Regions from separate parts of the Arthrobacter sp. ASL1 genome, predicted to be linked through region 2. Evidence: riboswitches for the same ligand, from Rfam matches in the RefSeq annotation. Region 2 holds a riboswitch; each other region holds the start of a gene.
What was found. Region 2 has a riboswitch for thiamine pyrophosphate ahead of thiM (hydroxyethylthiazole kinase). Riboswitches for the same ligand answer to the same signal wherever they lie in the genome.
Positions count from the first base shown of each region.

Region 1 (6,609 bases), 590 kb from region 2:
CTGTGGACGCAGAACCCCTCCGGCCACCGCGTGGCCCGGGCGGTCCTGGGGATCGGATTCGGGCTGGCCATGATCGCCATCGCCGCCACCGCCATGGCCTCGCGCACCGCAGACCCCATTTCGCTGTCCTTCCCCGAGCTGGCCTACTACGGCGGGGCGGGCAAGAACATCGTGAACGTCACCCTCGTGGACATCCGTGTCTGGGACACCTTCGGGGAGATCACCGTGCTTGCCGTGGCGGCGACCGGGGTGGCCTCGCTGATTTTCGTCCGCGGCCGCGGCGACGCCCGCCGCCGCGCCCACGACGTCGAACCCGGGTCCGTCGGGCGCGCCCGCGCGGACGGCTCCGGGGGCAGCCGGTCCGCGGCCGCGCTGGCGACCGCACGGCATTTTGCCCAGTCGGCCAAGGACGCCTGGCTGGTGGCCGGCAAGACCATGGCACCGGAAAGCCGGTCCATCATCTTCGAGGTCGTCGCCCGCCTCGTGTTCCATACGATCATCCTCTTCTCGATCTACCTCCTGCTCGCCGGGCATAACAGCCCCGGCGGGGGGTTCGCGGGTGGGCTGCTGGCCGGGCTGGCCATGACGATCCGGTACCTGGCCGGTGGGCGGTTCGAGCTGGTCGAGGCCACCCCCATCAGCCCGGGCACCCTGCTCGGGCTGGGGTTGGGCACCGCGGCCCTGTCCGGCGTCGTGCCCCTGCTGCTCGGCGGCCACCTCTTCCAGTCTGCCGTCCTCGAATTCGCATTGCCGTTCTTCGGGGAACACAAGTTCGTCACCGCGACCTTCTTCGACATCGGCGTCTACCTCGTCGTCGTCGGCCTGGTGGTGGATGTGCTGCGCAGCCTGGGATCGGAGATCGACGAGAAGACCGAAAAGCGCGGTGCCCGCTCCGGCGGGGGCCGGCGCAGCACCGAGGCCCGGCAACGGACGGGGGCCGGACGATGACCGTGAACGTGACCCTGCTGCTGGTGATGGGCGTGCTCTTCGCCGCCGGTATCTACCTGCTGCTCGAACGCAGCCTGACCCGTGTCCTGTTGGGGATCATCCTGGTCGGCAACGGGGTGAACCTGTTGATCCTGGCCGCCGGGGGGCCGAGCGGGCTGGCCCCGCTCTATGAAGCGGGAACACCGGCCGAGGACTATGCGGACCCCCTGCCGCAGGCGCTGATCCTCACGGCGATCGTGATCACCTTTGCGGTCACCGCGTTCCTGCTGGCCATGATCTACCGGTCCTGGGTCATCGCCCGCCGCGATGAACTCACCGACGACGCCGAGGACCGCCGCGTCGCGGAGAAGAGCGCCTACGACTTCGAGGAGGACTCCGAGGTCGCCGTGGAGACCTCCGAGTTCCCCGAGGACGCCGATGACGACGGGGCCATGGAGCGGACGGGCGAATCGGCCCATGCAACCGCTGCCCGGGAGGCCGGGGAACGGCTCGCCAATGATTTCCGGCAGGCTTCCTCCGAGGAGAGCGCCGGCACCAGCAACCACCGCAGGAACAGGAAGGCGCGATGATGGGCACACAGACCGCAATCGATTTCGCGCCTTTGGCGGTCCTGCTGCCGATCTTCGGGGCGGCCCTGGCCTTCGTGCTGCGGCGCCACGTGATGGCCCAGCGCAGCGTGACGATTGGAGCGCTGGTCGTCACCCTCGCGCTCGAGTCCTGGATGCTCGTCTCCGCCTGGCAGAACGGGGCGCAGGCGGTCATGATCGGTGGCTGGGCGCCACCGTTCGGCATTGCGCTGGTGGTTGACGAGTTCTCCGCGTTGATGCTGGTCGTCTCCACCGCTGTCAGCCTGACCGTGTTGCTCTATGCCACCGGACAGGGCATGGCCGACGGGGACGAGGACGGACCGGTCTCGGTCTTCCACCCCGCCTACCTGATCCTGGTGGCCGGCGTCTCCAACGCCTTCCTGGCCGGTGACCTCTTCAACCTGTACGTCGGCTTCGAGATCCTGCTGACGGCCTCTTACGTGCTGCTGACATTGGGTGGGACCACTGCGCGCATCCGTGCCGGGGTGACCTACGTGGTCGTGTCAGTGGTCTCCTCCGTCTTGTTCCTCGTGGCGATCGGCATGATCTATGCGGCCACCGGCACCGTGAACATGGCCGACCTGGCCGGCAAGCTCGCGGACATCGACCCGGGCACCCAGATGGTGTTGCACGTGATGCTGCTGGTCGCCTTCGGCGTCAAGGCAGCAGTCTTCCCGCTGTCCTTCTGGCTGCCCGACTCCTACCCCACGGCGCCGGCCCCGGTCACCGCGGTGTTCGCCGGGCTGCTGACCAAGGTCGGCGTCTACGCGATGATCCGCACCGAGACCCTGCTCTTCCCGGGCGACCGGCTCAACGGGGCCTTGATGGTGGTGGCCCTGCTGACCATGCTCGTCGGGATCCTCGGTGCTCTGGCGCAGGCGGACTTCAAGCGGATGCTCTCCTTCACGCTGACCAGCCACATTGGCTACATGGTCTTCGGCCTGGCCACGGGCAGCGCTGTAGCACTCGCTGCGACCGTCTACTACGTCGCCCACCACATCATCGTGCAGACCTCGCTGTTCCTCGTCGCCGGGCTCATGGAACGCCGGGGCGGCACCACCAACGTGGACCGGCTCGGGTCCCTGGCCAAACTCTCCCCGGTGCTGGCAGTCCTGTTCTTCGTCCCGGCCATGAACCTGGCCGGCATCCCGCCGTTCTCCGGCTTCCTGGGCAAGCTCGGGCTGCTGCGCGGCGGCGTCGACCTCGGCACCCCCCTGGCCTGGGCCCTGCTCGCCGGGGCACTGGTCACCTCGCTGCTGACCCTGCTGGCCGTGGCCCGTGTCTGGAACCGCGCCTTCTGGCGTCGCGCGGACGACGCGGAGGACCCGGATCCGATCCTGCTCATCACCGCCGACGGCGGAACGCACCCTGCCACGGGTGAGACCGCCACGATCACCCCGACCCGCCGTGCCGGCCGGGGGGAGGGTGACCTGCTCCCGCGGACCATGGTCTACTCGACCGGGGCCCTGGTGCTGCTCGGGGTCTCGCTGACGGTCTTCGCCGGCCCCCTGTTCGACCTGGCCGACCAGTCAGCCCAGCAGATGATGGAACGCACGCCGTATATCGACGCCGTTTTGGGCGGCACGAATGCCGGGGGCGGATCATGAGCCCGCACCGGCACCACCTGCGCCCGGCACGGCCCTCCGAGCTGCTCACCGGTGCCCGGGGCGCCCGCGCCAGGGCACGGCGGCGACGCGCACGGTTCCTGATCGAGCTGCCGCTGACGGTCTGGATGGTGGTGGTCTGGGGAGCCCTCTGGCAGGACTTCAGCCCGGGCAACCTGGTCTTCGGATTCGTCATCTCGCTGGCCGTCGTCGCGACGTTCAAGCTGCCCCCGGTCGAGCTCAGCGGACGGTTCAACGTCTGGCAGGCAGGGCTGTTCGCCCTGCGGTTCATGTGGCAGGTCGTCAAGGCCAGCATCCACGTCGCGATGGTGGCAGTCTTCCGCGGACCGACGGTCCGCAACGCCGTCGTGGGCATCCGCATGCGCAGCCACGAGGACCTCATGGCCACCGCGCTGGGCCACGTGCTGACCCTCATCCCCGGCTCCTTCGTCGTCGAGGTCGACCGGACCACCTCGACCCTCTACCTCCACGTTCTGGACATCAACGACGAGGCGCAGGCCGAAACATTCCGACGAGAGGTGCGCGACATCGAGGCGGCGCTGATCCGCGTCATGGGCAATCGTGAGGACTTGGCGGCACTGCGCGCCGAGGATCCCGCGGGCCCGGATGCCGCGCAGCCGCAGGGTCCGCAGAGGGAAGGGAAACCATGATCATCATTGCCGCCTGGATTTCCGGGATCGCGCTGGCCATCGGTGGCGTCATGGCCCTCATCCGCCTGGCCCGCGGCCCCTCGATCCTGGACCGGACCCTGGCGCTGGACGTCCTGCTGATCATCATCATGTGCGGGCTCTGCCTCGACATGGCCGTGAACCGGCACCTGAACCACATCGTGTTCATCGTCGTCGGCTGCCTGGTGGCCTTCATCGGCTCGGTGACCATAGCCCGCTACGTCACGGATCGGAGGACCCCTTGATCGTCATGGCCCTGGTCGACGGCGGAACGGCCGACACCGTGCTGGACTGGATCACCGCCGTCTGCATGATCGGCGGCGCCCTGATGTCCGTTGCCGCGGGGATCGGCCTGCTGCGCTTCCCCGACCTGTTCTCCCGCATGCACGCCGCCACGAAACCACAGGTGCTTGGGTTGTTCCTGCTGCTGCTCGCCGTTGCCCTGCAGATCAGGGCGTGGGCTGCCGTGCCCGTGCTGCTGCTCGCGTGGTTGTTCCAGCTGCTCACCGCCCCGGTCACCGCACATATGGTGGGGCGCGCCGCGTACCGGACAAAGCACCTTAAACCAGACACGCTGGTCCTCGATGACCTCAATGAAGTGGTCTCCGAGGCCCAGCGCCGTCTGGACGAACGGGGGTAGCGGTCTCGCTACACCTCGTCCATGTTGTCGACGAAACGGGCGATCGCCTGCTGCGTGCCACGGTTGGTCAGCACCTGGATCACGGCGGCCACGACGGATGAGAGCACCGCGAAGCCCAAGGCATGACGCAGGGTGGCCTCGGCTTGGGCGTCCTTGTCCTTCGCCTTCGGGGGCGTCTCCCCGGTGATCGCCGACCACACGACGTCAACGAGCTTGCGCCCGGCGAAACCGGCGCCGATCGACACCACCACGCCGACGATCTTTAGTAATGCGTTCACGAACGATTCTCCCGTCGGTAGGTGATTACCCTCCCAGCATAACGCGCTGTAGACTGGCCCCACTGAATCACCTACGACAGGGGAGCGTCGCCGACCGGCCATGGCCGGATCCGAGGACGCTGAGAGTGCGGATTGCCGCAGACCCTCGAACCTGCTCCGGCTCGTACCGGCGAAGGGAGTCGAGAATCTCAGGATGCGCGGGTCCCGCGTTGTCCTCCCCTCCTTGAACACCAAGGAGGAAAACCTCATGAGCAGCACCTTCACGGCGGCTCCGTCCGTCCGCTACACCTGGCGCGTCGTCGACATCGTCGTCGCATCCGTCATCGCCGTTGCCTCCGGCGTCATCTTCTGGGCCTGGAACACGACCCACCACCTGCTCGACTTCCTCTTCCTCGCTTTCCCGCCGTCGTCGGCACTGTTGGCGGGGATGTGGCTCTTCCCTGCGGTGCTGGGCGCGCTCATCATCCGCAAACCCGGCGCTGCCCTGTTCTGCGAGATGGTGGCCGCCGTGGTCTCCTCGCTGCTGGGTTCCGAATACGGGTGGACGGTCTGGGTCTCCGGCCTGGTCCAGGGCCTGGGCGCCGAACTGGTGGTCGCCCTGTTCCTCTACCGGCACTGGTCCCTTCCGGTATCCCTGTTGGCCGGGCTGCTGACCGGCGTCTTCGGCGGCGTCAACGACGCCTACGTTTTCGCCTGGTTCCCCGACTACACGACGACGATGAAGTTCGCCTACGTCGTCTGCATGGCCGTGTCCGGCCTGGTCATCGCCGGGCTGGGTAGCTGGGCGCTCACCCGTGCGCTGTCGCGTACCGGTGCGCTCTCGGCGTTGGCGTCGCGGCGGGCGGCGCAGGAGCGGACCTTCGGTTGATCCGATGAGCCGCCACCTGCCCACACCTTCCCGGGCTCCCGCCCGATTCCAGGACGACGGGCACGATGCGGTCCGCCCCGCGGCCGTCAGCGCCCGCGGCTGGGGCTGGCAGCATGCCGGGCGAGACAAGCCCGCCCTCAGGGGACTGGACCTGGACATTGCCGCGGGCGAACGGGTGCTGCTGGTCGGACCCTCCGGGGCCGGGAAATCCACGCTGCTCCACGCTCTCGCGGGTGTGCTGCAGGACGATGGGGACAACGCCTCGGCCGGCCAGCTGCTCATCGACGGCCGGCCGGCCGACGCAGCGGCGACCCGCACCGGACTCATGCAACAGGATCCCGAGACCCAGGTCGTCCAGGCCCGGGTCGGCGACGATGTGGCGTTCGGCGCGGAGAACCTCTGCGTCCCGCCCGCGGACATCTGGCCGCGGGTTTCCGCGAGCCTGCGGTCGGTCGGCCTCGACCTGCCGCTGGACCACCCCACCTCCGCGCTGTCCGGCGGACAGAAGCAACGCCTCGCGTTGGCCGGGATCCTCGCGATGCGCCCGGGGCTCGTATTGCTGGATGAACCCACGGCGAATCTGGACCCCGGCGGGGTCATCGAGGTCCGTGACGCCGTCGTGGAGTCCGTGGCGCGCAGCGGCGCGACGATGGTCATCGTCGAGCACCGGCTGGCGGCCTGGGCCGACGCCGTGGACCGGGTCATCGTCCTGGAGCCGGGAGGAGGAGTGGTGTGCCAGGGGCGTCCGGCCGACATGTTCGCCCCCGGCCCCGTCCGCGACCGGCTCATCCGGGCCGGGATCTGGGTCCCCGGCCACACCCCGCAACTGGACCGCCGCGAACCGGCCACGGCAGCGGGCCCGGGACTGCTGCGCGCGCGGCGCCTCGCGGTCGCCCGGACCCCGCGCACCGTTCCCGCGGTATCGGGTGTCGACCTGGAAGTGGTTGCCGGGCAGGCGTTGTGCATCACCGGGTCCAACGGGTCGGGCAAATCGA
Region 1 covers NZ_CM155284.1:2,909,384-2,915,992, forward strand. The annotation lists gene AC1MEQ_RS13750 (Na+/H+ antiporter subunit A) at 1-948, shown strand, start outside; gene AC1MEQ_RS13755 (Na(+)/H(+) antiporter subunit C) at 945-1,517, shown strand; gene AC1MEQ_RS13760 (Na+/H+ antiporter subunit D) at 1,514-3,142, shown strand; gene AC1MEQ_RS13765 (Na+/H+ antiporter subunit E) at 3,268-3,810, shown strand; gene AC1MEQ_RS13770 (MrpF/PhaF family protein) at 3,807-4,073, shown strand; gene mnhG (monovalent cation/H(+) antiporter subunit G) at 4,079-4,468, shown strand; gene AC1MEQ_RS13780 (DUF4235 domain-containing protein) at 4,477-4,746, opposite strand; TPP riboswitch at 4,815-4,941, shown strand; gene AC1MEQ_RS13785 (ECF transporter S component) at 4,994-5,614, shown strand; partial or broken gene AC1MEQ_RS13790 (ABC transporter ATP-binding protein) at 5,619-6,609, shown strand, end outside.
Region 1: linked by a shared signal. The riboswitch ahead of AC1MEQ_RS13785 (ECF transporter S component) and the one ahead of thiM (hydroxyethylthiazole kinase) in region 2 are both predicted to bind thiamine pyrophosphate.

Region 2 (6,609 bases):
CGATGCCCACGAGGATCGAGAGGCGTCCGAGCAGGCCCCGGAACAAGACGGCGGAGAAGACGATGGCGGCGACGGTGGTGAACGTCGTCAGCGGTACCGTCTGCATGGCCTCCGTCGTGGCCCCGGCGAGGTTCAACCCGATCAGGGCCACGATTGTGCCCATGACCACCGGCGGCATCAGGGCGTGGATCCAACCGGTGCCGGACTTTTGCACCACCAGCCCGATGATGAACAGTGCCAGCCCGGAGACGACCACCCCACCCAGCGCGCCAGCGAAGCCGTGCCCGGCCATGGCCGCGGTCACCGGCGCGATGAACGCGAAGGAGGAGCCCAGGTAGCTCGGAACGCGGCCGGCGGTGATGAGCAGGAACAGCAGCGTCCCGACGCCGGAAAAGAACAGGGTGGCCGTCACCGGGAAGCCGGTCAGCGCCGGCACGAGCACGGTGGAACCGAACATGGCCATCACGTGCTGGACGCCGATGCCGGTGGTCTGGAACCAGCTGAGGCGTTCATCCGGTGCAACGACCGTGCCCGGCCGGATCGTCTTGCCGTCGCCGTGGACCGTCCAGCCGAAGCCGAGGTTGCTGCTCATGTGTCCTCCGTAGGCCCTGCGGGTGTTCTCGTGGGGGCCCGGAACATTGCGGAACCCCCACGGAATCCTACAGGGCGACCGCGCCGACCCTTCCGTCGGCGGCATCGGCTGAGGTCTGCGCGAAAAACGCCAATTCGTGCCGGCTTGACTCGTCGAAGGCCCGCCGCATGGCCGCCAACCCGGCGGCATCGGCTGAGGTCTGCGCGAAAAACGCCAATTCGTGCCGGCTTGACTCGTCGAAGGCCCGCCGCATGGCCGCCAACCCGGCGGCATCCGCCCGGAAGGCCACCCGTTGGACCGTGGCGATCGCCTCGGCCGTGGCCGTGTCGAACTCCGGCGAGGAGTAGGCGGTGAGCCAGTCGGCATACGGGTGTCCCGGGTGGGCCGCGGCGGCCAGCCGCGCTCCGATGTCCTGGTACAGCCAGTAGCACGGCAGGATCGCCGCGACGAGTTCCGGATAGGACGCATCGGAGGCGACCAGATGGTTCAGGTAGGCCGACGTCGTCGGGCTCGGTGCCGGATCCGCCGTGGCTCCCAGCCGGAGCCGGTGCAGGTTGGCCTCCTCCGCGAGTGCGCCCACGGCTCCGCCGGCCCAGAAGGCCTGCTCCGCACGGTTCGGTGCCAGCTGTGCGGCCCGCGAAAGCACCCGCGAGTAGGTGCGCAGGTACAGCGCGTCCTGCGCCAGGTAGAAATGGAATTCGCCGGCCGGGAGGCTCCCGTCGCGCAGCGCACGGATGAACGCCAGCTCATCGATGCGTGAGCGCAGGCCGGCGATCCCCTCCCACCAGGTGGACAGCAGCGCCTCGGCCGAGGGGGCCATCCGCCCGGCCCAGAGCGCCCCGAAGTGGTTGACCGGACCGTGGCCACCGCCCACCTCGAGCTCGTCCGCGGCAACCAGGGCGTCCTGCAGCCACTCCCGGGCCAGCCGGAGCGCATCGCCCCAGTCCCCGCACCGGGCGTGCAGCGTGGCCAGCGCCGAGGAGAGCGAGCAGCCGGTGCCGTGGGTGTTCCGCGTGCCGACCCGCTTGCCGGACACCTCGGTGAGCACGCCGTTGGGACCGACCAGCGCATCCGGGCATTCCGCGCCTGCCAAGTGCCCGCCCTTGGCCAGCACCAGCACGTCGTACCGCGTCGCCATCCGCTCTGCCTGGCCCAGCACGGCAGCCCAGTCGGCCGCCTCGGGTTCGCCGAGCAGGACCGCCAGTTCGGCGGTGTTCGGGGTGAGGACATCGGCCAGGGGCAGCAGCCGACGCAGGGCGGCCTCGGCGTCGTGCTCCAGGAGCCGGTCGCCGGAGGTGGCCACCAGTACCGGATCCATCACGACGGCGGTGCCTGGCCGGGTGCCCAGCCAGGCGGTGACCGCCTCGATGACGTCGGTGGTGGCCAGCATGCCGATCTTCACCGCATCGATGCGGATGTCCGAGGAGATCGCCTGGAGCTGTTGGGTCAGGAATGCCGCCGGCGGGGTGTGGACACCGGTGACGCCCAGGGTGTTCTGCGCGGTCAGCGCGGTGATGGCGGCCATGCCGTAGCCACCGCAGGCGGCGATCGATTTCAGGTCGGCCTGGATGCCGGCCCCGCCCGAGGGGTCCGAACCGGCGATCGAGAGGACGTTGGGGATGTGTGTCCGGGTCATCGGGCTCCCTCCCGCGTGGCGCCGGCCCATTCGGCGTACAGCGAGGCAGCGGCGGCGCCGGGGTCGTCCGCGGCACAGATCGCCCGGACCACGGCCATCCCCGCGGCTCCCGCGGCGTGGACACTTGCGGCGTCGCCATGGCCCAATCCGCCGATGGCCACGCACGGCAGGGGTGCCTGGGCGACCAGTTCGGCCAAGCCGTCGAAGCCGAGCGGGGTGGGGTGGTCCTTCTTGGTGGGGGTGGGGCGCACGGCCCCGGTGCCCAGGTAGTCCACGGTCCCGGCGGGCAGGGCAGCCACGGCGGCGAAGTGCGCCGGCGTGCTGGCACTCAGGCCGAGCACCGCGTCCGCGCCGATGAGGCCCCGGACGCTGCCGGCGGGCAGGTCATGCTGCCCGATGTGGACACCACCGACGTCGATCCCGGCCGCGCGGGCCGCCAGGTAGACGTCGACCCGGTCGTTGACGAGCAGCAGTGCCCGGCCAGCGGTGTGGGAGGCGCAGGCCGCGACCTCGGCCAGGAAGTCGCGGGCGGAGAGGTCCTTGCAGCGCAGCTGGACGGTCCCGATCCCGGAGGCGACGGCTGCGGCCACGATGTCGGCCAACCGCCGGCCCGCGGTGCTTGCCGCGTCGGCGACGAGGTAGATCCCGGTCCCGGGCGTCGGCGCGGTCATGCGATCACCGCCCCGGCGGCCAGGTCCCCGGGACCGATCGCGGCCAGGGTGTCGAGGAACCCGACGGCGAAGGACCCGGGCCCGGCCGCGGTGGCGGCTGCACGTTCGGCGGCCACCGAGTAGAGCGCGTGGGCGGCCACCGTGCCCAGCAGGGCATCGTCGTCGTTGGCCGCGACGACGGCGGCCACGAGGGCACCCAGGGCGCAGCCGCCACCGGTGATGCGGGTGAGCAGGGCATCGCCGCCGCGGACGCGGACGCTGCGGGTGCCATCGGTGACCAGGTCCACCGGTCCGGACACGGCGACGACCGCGGGGGTGGCCGCGGCCAGGTGGGAGGCGGGCACCAGGGCAGCGTCGACGTCGTGCATGGCGTCCACGCCGCGGCCGCCCGCGCCGGAACCGGCCAGCGCGAGGATTTCCGAGGCGTTGCCGCGGATGACCGTGGGGCGTTCGGACAGCAGCGTCGCGGCGAACCGGGTCCGCAAATCCAGTGCCCCGACGGCCACGGGGTCCAGGACCCAGGGCGTCCCGGCCCTGCGTGCGCTGCGCGCCGCCTGCAGCATGGCGCGGCGCTGCCCGGCGTGCGGGGTGCCCAGGTTGACGAGCACGGCCGAGGCCACCGGGGCGAACTCCGCGGCTTCGCCGGGCACATCCACCATGGCCGGGGATGCCCCGACGGCCAACAGGACGTTGGCGGTGAAGTTCGTGACGACGGCATTGGTCAGGCACTGCACCAACGGTGCCGTGGTGCGCAGCTTCTCGATGGCCCGGCCCAGATCGGCCGGTGTGTAGGTGCTGGTGGGCGCATGCATGGGCATGGGCGACATCCCTCCGCTAGTACTAACTAGATCAGGTTCTGGCGGGTGTTTTCTCAGTCCGCGCCGGTTGGGCGGACACCCCGTGTCAATGAGCGCGAGCCTACCGGTGCCCCCGTCACGGGACAACTTGGCGACCCGCCTCACCTGTTGTGGGCGCTACTGTCGTACGCATGGCCAAGAACCGACGCACCGCACCGCCCGACGCCCCCGTGGAGCCCGTGGGGCCGGCCGAGCTGCCGATTGCCGCCGCTCGGCGACTGCGCGATGCCACCGACTCGCGGCTGGCCCAGCCGCGCCGGTTCCGGGCCGCGCAGCTGAAGGCGCTCGAACGGCTGCTCGAGGAAAACGACGACGCACTGTGCGATGCGCTGGCGGCCGATCTGGGCAAGCCGGCCGCCGAATCACGCCTGACGGAACTGGACCGCGTCAAGGCGGAGATCGACCACGCCCAACTGCACCTGGGGGATTGGGTCGCCGACCGGCACGTGCGGGTACCGGTGTCGCTGCAGCCGGCTACCGCACGCATCCAGGCCCGTCCGCTGGGCATGGTGCTGGTCATCGCCCCGTGGAACTACCCCGTCCTGCTGTTGCTCGGCCCGCTCGTGGGTGCGCTGGCCGCAGGGAACACCGTGGTCCTCAAACCCTCCGAACTCGCACCCGCCACCTCCGCCCTGTTGGCCAGGCTGGTCCCGGCCTACCTTGACCGCCGGGCTGTCGCCGTCGTGGAAGGGGCCGCGGAGACGACGACGGAGCTGCTGGGCCAGCAGTGGGACCACATCTTCTACACCGGTGGGGAGCGGGTGGGGCGTATCGTGGCCCACGCTGCGGCAGAGCAGCTCACACCGGTGACCCTTGAACTCGGCGGGAAGAGCCCCGCCGTCGTCTGCGACGGGAACTTCGCGGCCATCGCCCGCCGGATCGCCCACGGGAAGTTCATGAACGCCGGACAGACCTGTGTGGCCCCGGACTACGTGCTGGCCGTGGGCGAGCATGCGGCCACAGAGCTCGAAAAGTTCCTGCCGAAGGTGATCGCCTCGTTCTACGGCAGGGACCCATCGTCCAGCCGCGATTACGGGCGGATCGTCAACGCCGGACACTTCTCCCGGATCGCCGCCTACCAGCAGCAGGGCCGAGTGGTCTCCGGCGGCTCGAGCGATCCGGCCACCCGCTACGTCGAACCGACGGTGTTGGCGGATGTCGACCCGGCGGCCCCGGTGATGACCGAGGAGATCTTCGGGCCGGTGTTGCCAATTGTCCGGGTCGACCGGTTCGACGACGCGGTGCGGTTCGTCAACTCACGGCCCTCCCCGCTGGCCGCCTACCTCTTCAGCGAACGCCCCCGGTTGCACACCGCCTTCGAGGACCAGGTGCGCGCCGGGGGGATCGGACACAACGTGTGCAACATGCACCTGGCCGTGCCCGACCTGCCCTTCGGGGGAGTCGGGGCGTCGGGCCTGGGGAACTACCACGGCAAGTCGGGGTTCGACACCTTCAGCCAGCAACGACCCGTGCTCTCGAAGACCGCGATGATCGATACCCTGCGGGCCATCTACCCGCCCTTCGGGTGGGCGAAGCGGCGGATCATGCGTTCGATGGGGTGAGCGCTGTACCCGTCGGACGCACGAGGACCCGGTACCAACCATGGGTTCGTACCGGGTCCTTGATCGCGGTCGGTTTTCGGGCGGACCGCGGTGCCAGCTACTCCTTGGTCGGCGAGTCCACATACTCCTGGTTCTCGGAGATCCACTTGTCGACGATGGGCGCGTAGTCGTCCGTGTCGGTGCCGTTGAACATGGCGTTCTCCAGCGAGAACAGGTGCTCGTCGTCCATCTTGAAGTCCTTCATCCACTTCGTCAGCTGCGGATAGTCCTTCTCGAAGGTTGCGTCACCGTAGGCGGTGATGTGCTCGGCGGTGCCCAGTGTGTTCTTCGGGTCCTTGAGGTCCTTGATCGGGAACTCGTCATAGGCCCAGTGCGGACGCCACAGGGTGACGACGACGTTCTCGCCGGCGTCGGTGGCCTTCTTCAACTGCGTGAGCATGGCCGGGGTCGAGGAAGTGATGAACTTCATCTTCTCCAGGCCGTACTGGGGGATCACTTTGGTCTCGGTGGCCTTGGTGAGTCCGGCACCCGGGTCGATGCCGTAAATCGTGTTGTTGAATTTGTCGGCGTTCTTGGCCAGGTCGGCCAACGAGTCGATGGGAGCGTCCTTGTTGACGGCGATGGTCAGCTTGGCGTTGTCGTACCAGGTGCCCAATTCGGTCATCTTGTCGCCGTACTTGTCCATGTAGTCCTTGTGTGTCTGCGGCAGCCAGACGTCCATGGTCAGGTCGAGGTCGCCGGTGGAGACACCAGAGAAGATGGGAGCGACATCGGCGCCGGTGAGCTCGACGTCGTACCCCTTCTTGTCCAGAACCTGCTTCCACAGGTTGGACACGGCGACACCTTCGTCCCAGCCGGCCATCACGCCGATCTTGAGTTCCTTCTTGTCGCCGTTGTCCGGCGAGGCAGGGGCGCCAGAATCGCTGCCACTTCCACCGCCGCAAGCGGTGAGCGCCAGGGCTGCCGCCGCGGCGATCCCCATGACTGATGCGAGTTTCTTTTTCATTCCGTGTTCCTTTCGTCGCGCCCCGTCCTCGGGGCGCAGGGGTCAGGCATTTTTCGCAGGCATGTTGGTGTGGCCGAGGGAGGCGGTGATCCGGTCCAGGAAGATGGCCAGGATGACCACTGAGAGACCGGATTCGACGCCGAGCGGAGTGTTCAGGGTCGTCAGGGCCTGGTAGACCTCGCCGCCCAGGGCACCGGCCCCCACCATGCCGGCAATGACGACCATTGACAGCGACAGCATGATGATCTGGTTGATACCCGCCATGATGGTCGGCAGGGCGAGCGG
Region 2 covers NZ_CM155284.1:2,322,410-2,329,018, reverse strand. The annotation lists gene AC1MEQ_RS11005 (uracil-xanthine permease family protein) at 1-592, opposite strand, end outside; gene thiD (bifunctional hydroxymethylpyrimidine kinase/phosphomethylpyrimidine kinase) at 660-2,228, opposite strand; gene thiE (thiamine phosphate synthase) at 2,225-2,899, opposite strand; gene thiM (hydroxyethylthiazole kinase) at 2,896-3,717, opposite strand; TPP riboswitch at 3,709-3,810, opposite strand; gene AC1MEQ_RS10985 (aldehyde dehydrogenase family protein) at 3,888-5,318, shown strand; gene AC1MEQ_RS10980 (glycine betaine ABC transporter substrate-binding protein) at 5,416-6,324, opposite strand; gene AC1MEQ_RS10975 (ABC transporter permease) at 6,367-6,609, opposite strand, start outside.

Region 3 (6,609 bases), 830 kb from region 2:
GATGTCCAACGTGGCCGGGCCGGCGGGGTACGGATCAGCACGACGGGGCTGGACGCGCGCCCGGGGTCCATCCTGCGCTCGCTGGATGAACAGCCCGACGTCGTCGACTGCACGCGGGCCGACGGATCGGCTTGTCCGCTCATCGCCGGCTGCCGGCTGCGCAGCGCCTTCGCCCGCGCCCGCGACGCCTTCTACGATGAGCTCGACCACACCACCGTGCGAGAGCTCTCGGCCTCCCCGGCGTTGACGCGGCTGCCCCTGCCGACTTTTCCGTAACCGATTTGCACCCGACTTCTACAGGGTGTAGAAATGTCTCATAATACTTGCCGTTCCGACGCAAGTAATCGACTTCAGGAGATCTAATGCTCTCAGAAACGTCACGCCCCGTCATCGAAGCCACCCTGCCCGTCATCGGGGAACGGATCGGCGAGATCACCAAGAAGTTCTACTCCGGCATGTTCGCCGCCCGTCCCGAACTCCTGGACGGGATGTTCAGCCGCGCCAACCAGCAGAACGGGGCCCAGCAAAAGGCCCTGGCCGGCAGCATCGCCGCCTTCGCCACCCACCTGGTCCAGCACCCCGAGACGCTGCCCGAGTCGATCCTGGCCCGCATCGCCCACAGGCACACCTCCCTGGGCATCCAGCCCGAGCAGTACCAGATCGTCTTCGAGCACCTCTTCGCGGCCATCGCCGAGGACCTGGGCGATGCCGCCACCGACGAGGTCGTCGCCGCCTGGACCGAGGTCTACTGGCTGATGGCCGACGCCCTGGTCAAGATCGAGACGGGACTCTACGCGGAGCAGGCCAACGACCGCGTCTATGCCCCCTGGCGCCTGGCCAGCCGCGAATCCGTGGGCACCGACTGCGTCACCTTCCGCTTCGTCCCGGGCGACGCCACCGCAGTCTCCGTGGCCAAGGCCGGCCAGTTCGTGAGCATCCGCCTGCCGCTGGCCGACGGGCTGCGCCAGGTCCGCCAGTATTCGCTCTCCGATGCCGTCTCCTCCACCACCGAACGCGTGCTGACCACCAAGCTCGACACCGGCGGGGAGGTCTCGCCGTTCATGCACGCCAACCTGCAGGTCGGCGACGTCGTGGAGTTGTCGAACCCCTACGGCGACATCACCCTGGACATGGAGGGCGCGCCGATCATCATCGCCACTGCGGGCATCGGCTGCACGCCCAGCGCCTCGGCCCTGCAGGCATTGGCCGAGCTCGAATCCGAGCGCCAGGTCCTGGTCCTGCACGCCGAACAACGGGAGGACAACTGGGCGCTGAAGGACCAGATGCGCTCCGCCGTGGACGCACTGCCCAACGCCGAGCTGAAGCTGTGGCTCGAGGACGCCAGCACCAAGTCGGAGGACACCCTGGCCGCCGAGGGCTTCATGGACCTCACCGGCGTCGAACTGCCCGCCGACGCCCGGATGTACCTGTGCGGTCCGCTGCCGTTCATGCGCGCCGTCCGCAGCCAGGCGATCGCCGCCGGCATCCCCGCAATGAACATCCACTACGAGGTCTTCGGACCCGACCTCTGGCTCGCCGCCTGAGCCCACAAACTGCGGAGTACGACGGCGGGGCCTCCTGGGGAGGGGCCGCGCCGGGGGGAACTCCGCAGCGACATGGCCCGCGACCTGGATTAGCCAGGTCGCGGGCCGTTCCGCTACGCTCGCAGGGTCCACACGGGTGCCCCAGGAGGGGCTGAGATCGAGCTGACCGCTCGGGACCGTCGAACCTGTCCGGGTCATGCCGGCGTAGGAAGTTGAGGGCTCGAATGAGCTATTCCCTGGAAACACCCACCACCTGTCCGTCCGACCCCGCGGGGACCAGCACACCAGGGGGCGGGGACGAAACACCCACGACTTGGGAGCAGCATCCGCAGCACCGGCTGCACTGGATCGAGGATCCCGACCACGGACTGCGCGTCCCGGTCACCGCGATCTCGCTGGCCGACTCCCCCGACGGCACCACCAACGACCCGCACCTGGCCTACCGGACCGCCGGGCCCGGATCAGAGCCGACCGCCGGACTGCCGCGGCCCCGCACCGCCTGGATCGCCGCCCGGTCCGACACCTTGGAGTATGACGGCCGGCGACGGAACCTGCACGACGACGGCCGTTCGGCGGTGCGCCGGGGCGCGGCCTCGGCCGAATGGAGTGGTGCCACGCCGGTCCCCCGCCGGTCCCTTGAGGGCCGCACGGTCACCCAGATGCATTACGCCCGCCACGGCACCATCACCCCCGAGATGCGCTACGTGGCACTGCGCGAGGGGTGCGACGCGGAGCTGGTGCGCAGCGAGCTGGCCGCCGGCCGGGCCATCATCCCGGTGAACATCAACCATCCGGAGTCCGAGCCGATGATCATCGGCAAGGCGTTCCTGGTGAAGATCAACGCCAACATCGGCAACTCGGCGGTGACCTCCTCCATCGCCGAGGAGGTCGAGAAGCTGACCTGGGCCACGAAATGGGGTGCCGACACGGTCATGGACCTCTCCACCGGCGACGACATCCACACCACCCGCGAATGGCTGATCCGCAACTCGCCCGTGCCGATCGGCACCGTGCCGATCTACCAGGCGCTCGAGAAGGTCGACGGCGACGCCGCGAAGCTGACGTGGGAGATCTTCCGCGACACCGTGATCGAGCAGTGCGAACAGGGGGTGGATTACATGACCATCCACGCCGGCGTCCTGTTGCGCCATGTGCCGCTGACGGCCGACCGGGTGACCGGCATCGTCTCGCGGGGAGGTTCGATCATGGCCGGCTGGTGCCTGGCCCACCACCAGGAGAACTTCCTCTACACGCACTACGACGAGCTGTGCGAGATCTTCGCCCGCTACGACGTGGCGTTCTCGCTCGGCGACGGCCTGCGGCCCGGCTCGCTCGCCGATGCCAACGACGCGGCGCAGTTCGCCGAGCTGGACACGCTGGCCGAGCTGACGAAGCGGGCCAGGGAATTCGACGTCCAGGTGATGGTGGAGGGTCCCGGCCACATCCCGCTGCACCTGGTCCGCGAGAACGTCGAACGCCAACAGGAGCTGTGCGACGGCGCCCCGTTCTATACGCTGGGCCCGCTGGTCACCGACACGGCCCCGGGCTACGACCACATCACCAGCGCGATTGGGGCCACCGAGATCGCCCGGTACGGCACGGCGATGCTCTGCTATGTCACCCCCAAGGAGCATTTGGGGCTGCCGGACAAGGACGACGTGAAGACCGGGGTGATCACCTACAAGATCGCCGCGCATGCAGCCGACGTCGCCAAGGGCCACCCCGGGGCGACGGCGCGGGACGACGCCCTGTCGAGGGCGCGGTTCGAGTTCCGCTGGAACGACCAGTTCGCCCTAGGGCTCGATCCGGCCACCGCCCAAGCGTTCCACGACGAGACGCTGCCGGCCGAACCGGCGAAAACGGCGCATTTCTGCTCGATGTGCGGGCCGAAGTTCTGCTCCATGCGCATCTCGCAGGACATCCGCGACGAGTTCGGCGGGGCGGCGCGGCAACGCGAACTGGCCGACGGCATCGCCGCGGGGATGGAGGCCAAGAGCCGTGAATTCGCTGCGGCCGGCTCCAGCGTCTACCTGCAGGCCACGATCCCCGTCGGTCCCACGGCCGGTTGATGAGCCGGGTTCCCGGGCACTTGCGGCGTGCCGCTAGAGCCCGGGGACCCGTTCCAGCCGGGGATGCGCCTCGCCGCGTTCGATCCAGGCGCGGACCATGGCGTTGAAGAACAGCGGGTCCTCGATGCTCCACTGGTGGTGCATGCCCGGAGCGATGCGGAATTCGGTGTCCGGGCGCACCGCGGCCACATCGGCGAATCCCTTGCGAACCACCGCTGGCTCCCGGGCTCCGGCCACCATCAGCAGGCGACCGGCGAAGTCCCCCAATCCCTCGGGCAGACCGCCGGCATAGACCTCCGCCATCATGGCCTTCATGTTCTCCGGGCGCAGGCTCAGGCCGTGGTCGGAGTAGATCCTGCGGGAGGTCGCGGGGATCCCGAACGCCCCGGCCTGGACCTTCCAGAACCACTCGGCGTCGCCGAAGCGCAGCTGGCTGGCCGCCGAGATCCGGGCGGCGGCGCCGACCGGGCGGATGCCCGCCCCGGAGAACAGCGCGCTGGCGAACAACTCGGGGTGCCGGGCCAGCGCCCGCAGCCCGATGACCGCGCCCAGCGAGAGGCCCACCAGGTGGACCCGGCTGTCCTCGACCTCCTCGGCGATGAACGCGGCAACGTCGTCGGCGGCGCTGTCCAGCCCGCTCCAGTCCTCCTCGGCCCGCGCGCCGAAGCCGGGCAGATGCGGGGTGAAGACCTGGTAGGCGGGGAACGCCTTGACCTGCGGATCCCACATCCAGTTGGCGACGTTGCCCCCGTGCAGGAAGACCAGCGTCTGGGCCGGCTTGCCGTCGGCGCGGGCGCGCAACGGACGGTGGATCTCCGGGTAGCCGGCCGGGTCCAGCCGTCCGGCGGGGCCGGCGGTGCCGGCCGCATCGGCGCGGGTGGCGGGGCGCTCGCTCATGGCAGGTTCCCTTCGACGGTGTCGAGCCAGGACAGTTCCGCGTCGACGTGCGCGATGCCGTGGTCCAGGGTGGCGGCCATCAGGTAGCCGCGGCGGTCGGTCAGCGCCGCGGCGTCGAGGTCGGCCCGCAGCGCCCGGTAGGAGTCGCGCAGCTCCCGGGTCTCCGCGCGGCGGGCGGCCAGCAGGCCCACCACCTCATCGCGGGCCAGCCCGCCGGAGAAGAAGATGCGCCCCAGGAACGGCTCGCGCGCCGGCTGGCGGTCCAGCCCGCCGACCAGCCACTCCTGCAGGACGGAGCGTCCGGCGGCCGTGATGTGGTGTTCCTGCCGGGCGGGGTAGTTCTCCTGCGGGACGGTCTGCACGGTCGCCAGCTCGTCGGAAACCAGCTGGGCCAGTGTGCGGTAGATCTGTGCCTTGTCGGCATTCCAGAAGTGGTTGATGCTCGAGTCGAAGTGCTTCTTCAGGTCGTAGCCGGTCATCGGCGAGAGGCTGAGCAGCCCGAGGATCAAGCGCGCGAGGATCATGCCACCATCATGCCAGTCTCCTAGGTGAAAAGTCGCCCATGGCCCCGGCGTGTGGACCGGCCGCCGCCGTCACCGGGCATGAGTTCCACCACGCACGACGGCGGGGAGCCCATCCGAATCCAAGGTTCCGGGCCGGCTCCCCGCCGTCGGGGTGGTCAGGCTGCTAGGCGCCGAGGCGCTGCTTCAGCCCGGCCAGTTCGTTCTGCAGCGACGTGGGCAGCGACTCGCCGAAGTTGGCGTACCACTCCTCGATGCCGGCCAGTTCCTGCTTCCACTCCTCCGGGTCGACCGTGACGGCGACCTCGACGTCCTCGGCGGTGAACCCGTCCAGGCCGGTCAGGTCCATCGACTCGCCGGTCGGCACGTAGCCGATCGGTGTCTCGCGGGCGTCTGCGGTCCCCTCGATGCGCTCGATGATCCACTTGAGCACGCGGGAGTTGTCGCCGAACCCGGGCCAGGCGAAGCCGCCCTCGGGCGTGCGGCGGAACCAGTTGACCAGGAAGATGCGCGGCAGGCGCTCCGGGTTGGCCTTGGCCTCGATGGAGTCCCAGTGATTGAGGTAGTCCCCGGCGTCGTACCCGATGAACGGCAGCATTGCCATCGGGTCGCGGCGCACCCGACCGACGGCACCGGCGGCAGCGGCGGTCGTCTCCGAGGAGAGCGTGGAACCCATGAAGATGCCGTTGGTCCACGAGCGGGCCTCGGTGACCAGCGGGATGGTGGTCTTGCGGCGGCCGCCGAAGAGGATCGCGTGGATCTCGACGCCGTCCGGGTTGTAGAACTCCTCGGAGAGCATGTCGATCTGGTTGATCGGCGTGCAGAAGCGGGAGTTCGGGTGGGCCGCGGGGGTGCCGGACTCCGGGGTCCAGTCGTTGCCGAGCCAGTCGGTCAGGTGGGCGGGGACCTCTTCGGTCATGCCCTCCCACCAGACACCGCCGTCATCGGTGAGGGCGACGTTGGTGAAGATCGAGTTGCCCTTGGTGATGGCGCGCATGGCGTTGGGGTTCGTTGCCCAGCCGGTGCCCGGGGCGACGCCGAACAAGCCGTACTCGGGGTTGACCCCGCGCAGCTCGCCCTCCTTGCCGATGCGCATCCAGTTGATGTCATCGCCCAGGGTCTCGGCCTTCCAGCCCTCGACCGTGGGGTCCAGCAGGGCCAGGTTGGTCTTGCCACAGGCCGACGGGAAGGCCGCGGCGACGTTGTAGCTCTTGCCCTGGGGGCTGGTGAGCTTGAGGATCAGCATGTGCTCGGCCAGCCAGCCCTCGTCACGTGCCATGACGGAGGCGATGCGCAGGGCGAAGCACTTCTTGCCCAGCAGCGCGTTGCCGCCGTAGCCGGAGCCGTAGGACCAGATCGAACGGTTCTCGGGGAAGTGCACGATCCACTTGTCCTCGTTGCAGGGCCACGGCACATCGGCCTGGCCCGCTTCGAGCGGGGCGCCCACGGAGTGCACGGCGGGGACGAAGAACGCGTTGGTGGCCTCCATCTTGCGCAGCACGTCGTTGCCGATGCGCGCCATGATCCGCATGGAGGCGACGACGTAGGCGGAGTCGGTGACCTCGACGCCGAACTGCG
Region 3 covers NZ_CM155284.1:1,495,458-1,502,066, forward strand. The annotation lists gene AC1MEQ_RS07055 (RrF2 family transcriptional regulator) at 1-276, shown strand, start outside; gene AC1MEQ_RS07060 (globin domain-containing protein) at 363-1,544, shown strand; TPP riboswitch at 1,667-1,772, shown strand; gene thiC (phosphomethylpyrimidine synthase ThiC) at 1,769-3,613, shown strand; gene AC1MEQ_RS07070 (alpha/beta fold hydrolase) at 3,647-4,510, opposite strand; gene AC1MEQ_RS07075 (PadR family transcriptional regulator) at 4,507-5,034, opposite strand; gene AC1MEQ_RS07080 (phosphoenolpyruvate carboxykinase (GTP)) at 5,198-6,609, opposite strand, start outside.
Region 3: linked by a shared signal. The riboswitch ahead of thiC (phosphomethylpyrimidine synthase ThiC) and the one ahead of thiM (hydroxyethylthiazole kinase) in region 2 are both predicted to bind thiamine pyrophosphate.